DNA from 2 places in the Mycolicibacterium aromaticivorans JS19b1 genome. Region 2 is predicted to be linked to the other one. Evidence: predicted binding sites of a transcription regulator. Region 2 holds the regulator's gene; the other holds the start of a gene.
What was found. Region 2 encodes LexA, which represses DNA repair genes until DNA is damaged. Its sites were predicted from a motif close to CGAACANNTGTTCG; they were not measured.

Region 1 (3,407 bases), 1.5 Mb from region 2:
GACGGGTTTCGACGCCACCACCCCGACGGCGTGGCTGATCGAAGGCCTGCTGCAGTACCTCGATGAACACGCCGTACATCGGCTCTTCGCGCGCATCGACGCTGTGTCGGCTCCCGGATCAGTGCTCTGCTACGACGTCGTGGGCAAGTCGCTGCTTAACGCTCCGTCCATGGCTGGGCTGCTGAAGTCCATGGCGGACAACGGAGCTCCGTGGTTGTTCGGCACCGACGACCCCGCGCAGTTGGTACCCGGGTGGTCGGCGACGGTGACCGATGTCGCCGAACCCGGCAATCGCTGGGGCCGCTGGTACGCACCGGTCACGCCGGCCGGCGAGCCAGACGTGCCACGTGGATATTTTGTCGTCGCATCCAAGCCGGGCTGATTGCCGAGGCGTCCACGAATTCTCAGGCCGCGCCTGCTTCACCGGACGGCGGGTCACTGTCATTGCCCAGTAGTCGTTCCGGGTGGTGGTAGTCGTTGACACCGCCCCGCAGCATGGGGAGGTCGGGTGGCGGGATCCATTCGGTGCTGCCGTCGCAAAGTTGCCGGGTGGTCCAGCCGCCGGTTTCGACGAGTTGGTTATCCGGTGGGCAGGCCAAGGTGAGGTCGTCGACGTCGGTGGTGCCGCCGTTCTTCCAGTCTTGCGCGGCGTGGTGCACTCCGCTGTGATAGCCGGACGCGTCACAGCCAGGCCGGGTGCAGCCGAGGTACTTGGAGTGCAACATGATTCGCTGATCGGCCGACGCAATTCGTTTGGTGCGGCCCAGCCACAGCGCGCGGCCAGCCACGCCGTCGAAGAGGGCCAGGTAGTGGTAGGCGTGCGCGCTCATTCGGATCAGGTCGGGGATCGGCAGCAGCGTTCCACCCGCGGTAACCGCGTGGCCCACCTGCGCGTGGAGGTCCTGCACGGTGGCCGTCACGATCACCGTGACGGGTAAGCCGTTGTGCTGACCGAATTTCGGATCACCAAGCTGTCCGCGCACCAACGCCTTGAGCGCGTCATGCTGACGCTGGGCATAACTGCGGGCATCCCGTTCGGCGACCTCATCGCTGGGGGTCGTCGTCGGACTTTCCTCGGCCGGGTTGCACATCCCGGGCGCGGCGAACTTCGCCATCCAGGCATCGAACTCGGATCGTAGCTCCGGGTCGGCGACCAGCCGCCCCACACTCATCCCATCGACACCTTGCCCACCGCACCACACGAATCCCCGCTTGCGAGCCCGGTCCTCATCTGAAAACGTCCCGTCGGGATTGAGGTGCAGCGCCAACCGGTGGGCGACCTTCTCCAACTGATCGGGTCGCAGCACCCGCGCCTTGTGCGCCAGCGAGCGTTCAGCTTTCTCCCGCTCGATGGGCGGCACATGCTCGGGTAGCTCGCGGAAGAACTTCTGGATCACCCGCAGGTGCTCGCTATCCAACTCACCGGCATGCCAGGCCTTCGACGTTTCCGGCAAGACCGCAGCCAACGGTTCCCCGGTCAACGCCCGCCGCGGCGCCACCTGCTCGGCATCCCGGATCCGCCGTCTCGCCTCGCGCGGGCTGATCCGCAACACATCGGCCAATGTGATCGGCACCGGCGGGCAGCCCTCGAACTGCTCCAGCCGGGTGACCACCGCGTGCGCCAGCGCCACCTGACGACGGCGCGCAGTTTCCAAACGCTCCAACACCACAAACCGCTGCGGCGGATCCAACACATCGAGATCGACTGCGGCCAGAGCCTCGACAGCGTCGTCGAGAGCCTCCAACACCCCATCGATCAAAACCATGCTTCGAACAATAGTTCGACCCACCGACAAAAATCGGAGACGAGCAGCTCGGGATCGACGTGATCCAGGCTTACGGCAACTGCCCGAAGTACATCCACCCGTCCGCCCAGAACGCGGCAGAGCCGCTCCGGTCCGACCGCACGGGGGTCGTCCCGGGCACCACGCTGCGTCTCGAGGATCGCGAACTCATCGAATGGTCGGCGGCGTTCTTCCTGGGTACTACCCATCCCACCGCGGGCAACGATGCATCACACCGCGGCGGACTCGCCGGCTTCGTGCGCGCGGACCGGACGCCGGGTGATCTTCACCGCCCAACGCGTCATCAGCACGCTCCGCTAGTCCTCGAGCGTCGTGCCGCTGTGCATCTTGAGCGCATCGTTGACGTTCGCCTTCTTATCCTCGCCCCGACCGGCCTCGGCGGCCTTCTTGCGCTTGGACACGACTTTGGTGACGACCCCGTCCAGCTTCGACCCCAGCGGGAACCCCAGGTAGTGCGTCAAGAAGATCGCCATCTCCTTGAGTTCCTCGGGAGTGAGCTCTTCGTTGTGCAGGGCTGCGTTGGCCTGGATCTCGGCCAGGTCGGAAATGCCGAGCGCGGTGACGACGGTCAGCGTCATGATCCGCTTGTCGCGCATGGATAGTCCCGGCCGCGACCAGATGGTGCCGAAGAGGTGGTCGGCGGTGAGCGCGAAGTAGTCGCCCGGCGAGTCCGGCATCTCCCAGCCGTAGACCTCGTTCATCTTGTCCAGGCCCTTGCGGCGCAGTTCGTCCATCGTCACTCCTTCGTGTTGGGTACGCCGAGGCCGGCGGCCAGGTCCCGTAGCGCGATCTCGGCCAACGGCAGTTCGACGCCGTTGGCCTCACCGAGACCCAGCGCCAACTTCAGATCCTTCTCGGCCAGGCCGCGGGTGTGGATGAACATGTTGTAGACGAAGTGGTCCGGCTGCAGCGGCTTGGTGTCGTCGCGGACCATGATCGCTCCGGGTCCGCCGCTCTGGGCGTCGCTGTGCCGTACCACCCGGCCCAGTTTCTGCAAGTCGATTCCCGCCGCCTCGGCCAGCCGCGACGCCTCGCAGGCGGCGGCAAAACCGATGAAGGTCAACATGTTACGAGCCAGCTTCATCCGGGTTCCGGCTCCCGGCTCACCGGCGCGAACCACCATCGACGCCCACTGCTTGAACACCGGCTTGACCAGTTCGTACGCCTCGTCGTCGGCGCCCACCATCACGGCCAGTTCACCCTTGTCGGCGGCACCCGCTCCCCCGCTGACCGGAGCGTCGACGACGTGAATGCCTTTGGGGCGCAGCTGCTCGGCGAGCTCGGCGGCGGTGTCCGGCTCGATCGTGGAGTGGATCGCGATCACGGTGCCCGGCTTGGCGTGCGCGGCGAGTTCGCCGACGACCTCGCGGACCTGCTCGTCGTTGAGCACGGTCACTTCGATTACGTCGGCTTTCGCGACATCGGCGACAGAATCCGCCAGCGTGGCACCCAGTTCGGCCAGCGGTGTCATGGCCTCGGTCCGCACATCGAAGACGATCAGTCCACCGGGCCACCCGGCCAGCCGCTTGGCCATCGGCAAGCCTTGATTGCCCAACCCGATGTAGCCGACCTTGAAGTCACTCATGAGCGGAAAATCTGTCC
Region 2 (3,407 bases):
AGTACGAGGCGCAGGGCGGGCCGACCGGCGACCTGGGCTGGCCGACCGGGACCGAAGCCGACGGCGGCGCGCCCAACAGCCGGGTCAGCACCTTCGGTGCCGCCGACAAACCGGTGATCTTCTGGACGCCCGACAACGGCGCCATCGTGGTGCGCGGCGCAATCAACGCCGCCTGGGCCAAGCTGGGCGGCGCGACCGGCAAGCTCGGTGTACCGACCGGCGAGCAGAGCATCAGCGGCGACACCGTGACGCAGAAGTTCAGCGGCGGCGAAATCTCCTGGAACAAGGCCAGCAACACCTTCACCACCAAACCGCCGGAGCTCGCGGGTTCGCTGTCCGGCGTTCAGGTTCCGGCCGCCGGGCCGGCCGGCCCCGCGGGGGCCAAGTCCGGCAACGGTTTCGCCTTCCACTGGTGGTGGCTGCTGATCATCGTCCCGGTGCTGTTGCTGCTGGCCGTGATCGGCCTGGGCGTGCTGTGGCTGCAGCGCCGCCGCAGCGGCGGCGAGGAGATCGACGACGACTTCGACGACTCGGACTACGACGACGACGATCACTGGCCCAGTGAGGTCGCCGGTGAGGCTGACGCCGCGGCCGCCTCGCGCTTCTCGACGTACCCCGACGGCGGCGTTCCGCAGGTCGCCGCTGCGCCGGGCTTCGGCTGGGCGCCCACAGAAGACGAGAAGTCGCAGCCCGGACCCGAGGATGTGTTCGATGGCGACCAGGACTCCATCGACACCACGCCAACCCGCATCCCCGCCGAGGCCGCCGAAACCGGTGGGTACGAGGCAGGTGCGGCCGACGAGGTGCCTGCGGAACTCGAGTACGCCGAGATCGAGGACATCGACGACGAGTCAAGTGATTCAGGCCGCCATGCGGCGGTGAATCTTGGTGAGTCGCAATCGATGTGGCGACTCGATATGGGAGAGCTCGGCACGCCACGGCGACGTCGCGCTGCCGAGCCCGAGCCCGCCCCGGAGCCCGAGCCGGCACCGGAGGAGATCGTCGAGTCCGACGTCGTCGACGTCGAGGAAGAAGACTCCACGCAGCCGGCGGAAGTCCTGCAGTCCGACGTGCATGCCGAAGCCGCAGCCAATCGTCCGGCTATCCACCTGCCGCTCTCGGATCCGTATCAGGCGCCAGAGGGCTACGTGGTCAAGGCCAACACACATTCGGGGCTGTACTACACCCCGGACTCGGCGCTGTACGACCACACCGTGCCCGAAGTGTGGTTCGCCAGTGAGGAACTCGCGCAGGCGAACGGCTTCCACAAGGCGGAGTGAGGCTTTCGCCCCCTCCGCTAGACCTTGCGGAGAACGGTGACGACCTTGCCGAGGATCGCGGCGTCGTTACCGGGAATGGGGTCGAACGCTGGGTTGTGCGGCATCAGCCAGACCTGGCCGCTGGTGCGCTTGAACGTCTTCACCGTTGCCTCGCCGTCGATCATCGCCGCGACGATATCGCCGTTGTCGGCTACGTTCTGCTGACGGACCACGACCCAGTCGCCATCGCAGATCGCCGCGTCGATCATGGACTCACCGACGACCTTGAGCAGGAACAGCGACCCGTCGCCGACCAACTCGCGCGGTAGCGGGAACACGTCCTCGACGGCTTCCTCGGCGAGGATCGGGCCGCCTGCGGCGATGCGTCCGAGCACCGGCACGAAGGTCGGCTCGGGCAGCGCGTCCGAACCCGCGACTTCGGTGCGCACGTGGCTCACCGCATCGTCGGCTGCGCGGACGTCCACCGCGCGCGGCCGGTTGGCATCGCGGCGCAGATAGCCCTTGCGCTCCAGGGTGCGCAGCTGGTGGGCCACTGATGACGTAGACGTGAGCCCGACGGCGTCGCCGATCTCACGGATGCTGGGGGGATAGCCGCGGCTGGTGACTGAGGCGCGGATCACGTCGAGGATGGTTCGCTGCCGGTCGGTCAGCCCGGATGTCTCACTGCGCTCGCTCATGGGGCCGAATCTAGCCGGGCCCGCGTCAAAATTCAAACATTTGTTCGACCGTGTCGCGATTCGGTGTTCTCGGCGGCCGGCGGAGCAGAACTTGTCGGTGGCCGGATTTATTCTTCGAACACGCTCGCTCACATGTTCGGGTTTCGAACGGATGATCGAGTATATTTCGAACACAAGAGCGAACCGGGGCGGCCCTGAAGGAAGGACACGGACGTGACAGTCATCGATGATCGACAGGTTTACATCTCGGCACCGGTGTACCGGCGGACGGCCGGCGCGCCTGTTTCCCCTGCTCGGCGCCGTCCGGCCCGTGTTCGCGCGCACCGGCCGCACCCGGCTCGGCCGGCTGTCACGCCGATGCGGTACCCGGGCACGGGTGTCGCGTTCTCGCGGGCGTCGCACACACGCAGGCCGGTCAGCACGGCAGTCACGATCGCGCTGGCGGGAGTGGCCGCGTTGATCACGCTCTGGCTCGGTATGGTCGGCCACTTCAGCGCCACGCCTGCGGCCCCCGAGCGGATGCCGGACCAGCTCGCCGTCGTCCAGGTCCAGGCGGGGGAGACGCTGCAGCAGCTGGCCGGACGGGTCGCGCCGGATGCGCCCGCCGGACAGGTGGTGCAGCGCATCCGCGATTTGAACAAGCTCGAATCGGCGTCGCTGGACGCCGGGCAGACGCTGATCGCGCCGATCGGCTGACCGCCGTGCTGGCCGCAGCCGCTCCCGCGGAGGGCGCAGGTAGGCTCTCAGTGGTTCGACGTATCGGGCCATTGAGCGAAGGAGCGGTCATGCACTGTCCGTTCTGCCGCAACCCGGACTCTCGTGTTGTCGATTCCCGCGAGACCGACGAGGGCCAGGCCATCCGGCGTCGCCGCTCCTGTCCGGAGTGCGGCCGGCGCTTCACCACCGTGGAGACCGCGGTTCTGGCGGTCGTGAAGCGCAGCGGCGTCACCGAGCCGTTCAGTCGGGAAAAGGTCGTCAGCGGCGTTCGCCGGGCCTGCCAGGGCCGCGACGTCGACGACGACGCGCTCAATCTGCTGGCCCAACAAGTAGAGGACACGGTGCGGGCCGCCGGCTCGCCCGAGATCCCCAGCCACGAGGTCGGACTCGCCATCCTCGGCCCGCTTCGTGAACTCGACGAGGTCGCCTATCTGCGATTCGCGTCGGTGTACCGCTCGTTCAGCTCAGCCGAGGACTTCGAGCGTGAGATCGAGGCGCTGCGCGCCCACCGGTCCGTCGGCACGTCGGGCTGAGCAAGTTCAATCCAGCTGTCGCACACCGTCGCTGACCACTCGGCCGGCGATCAGCACCCACCCTTGCGCGTCCCACGTCGTGAAGATCTGCGATCCCTTGCCTTGTGTGATCGTCAGGTCGCGGCTCAGGTAATCGGTCACCCGTGCCGCCGCCGATCCGGTGGCCTCATCTTCCGGCACCCCGAGATCGGCGGCGAACA

Region 1: Y900_RS09665 (HNH endonuclease signature motif containing protein) is a predicted target of LexA. The motif match lies at 1,771-1,784, and genes of this name have one in related genera.

Annotation. Positions count from the first base shown of each region.
Region 1 covers NZ_JALN02000001.1:1,991,040-1,994,446, forward strand. Annotated here, with positions in the region: gene Y900_RS09660 (SAM-dependent methyltransferase) at 1-382, shown strand, start outside; gene Y900_RS09665 (HNH endonuclease signature motif containing protein) at 405-1,766, opposite strand; gene Y900_RS09670 (carboxymuconolactone decarboxylase family protein) at 2,102-2,539, opposite strand; gene Y900_RS09675 (NAD(P)-dependent oxidoreductase) at 2,542-3,390, opposite strand; gene Y900_RS09680 (SDR family oxidoreductase) at 3,387-3,407, opposite strand, start outside.
Region 2 covers NZ_JALN02000001.1:522,810-526,216, reverse strand. Annotated here, with positions in the region: gene Y900_RS02530 (LGFP repeat-containing protein) at 1-1,280, shown strand, start outside; gene lexA (transcriptional repressor LexA) at 1,298-1,957, opposite strand; gene Y900_RS02520 (LysM peptidoglycan-binding domain-containing protein) at 2,171-2,653, shown strand; gene nrdR (transcriptional regulator NrdR) at 2,743-3,207, shown strand; gene Y900_RS02510 (PhzF family protein) at 3,214-3,407, opposite strand, start outside.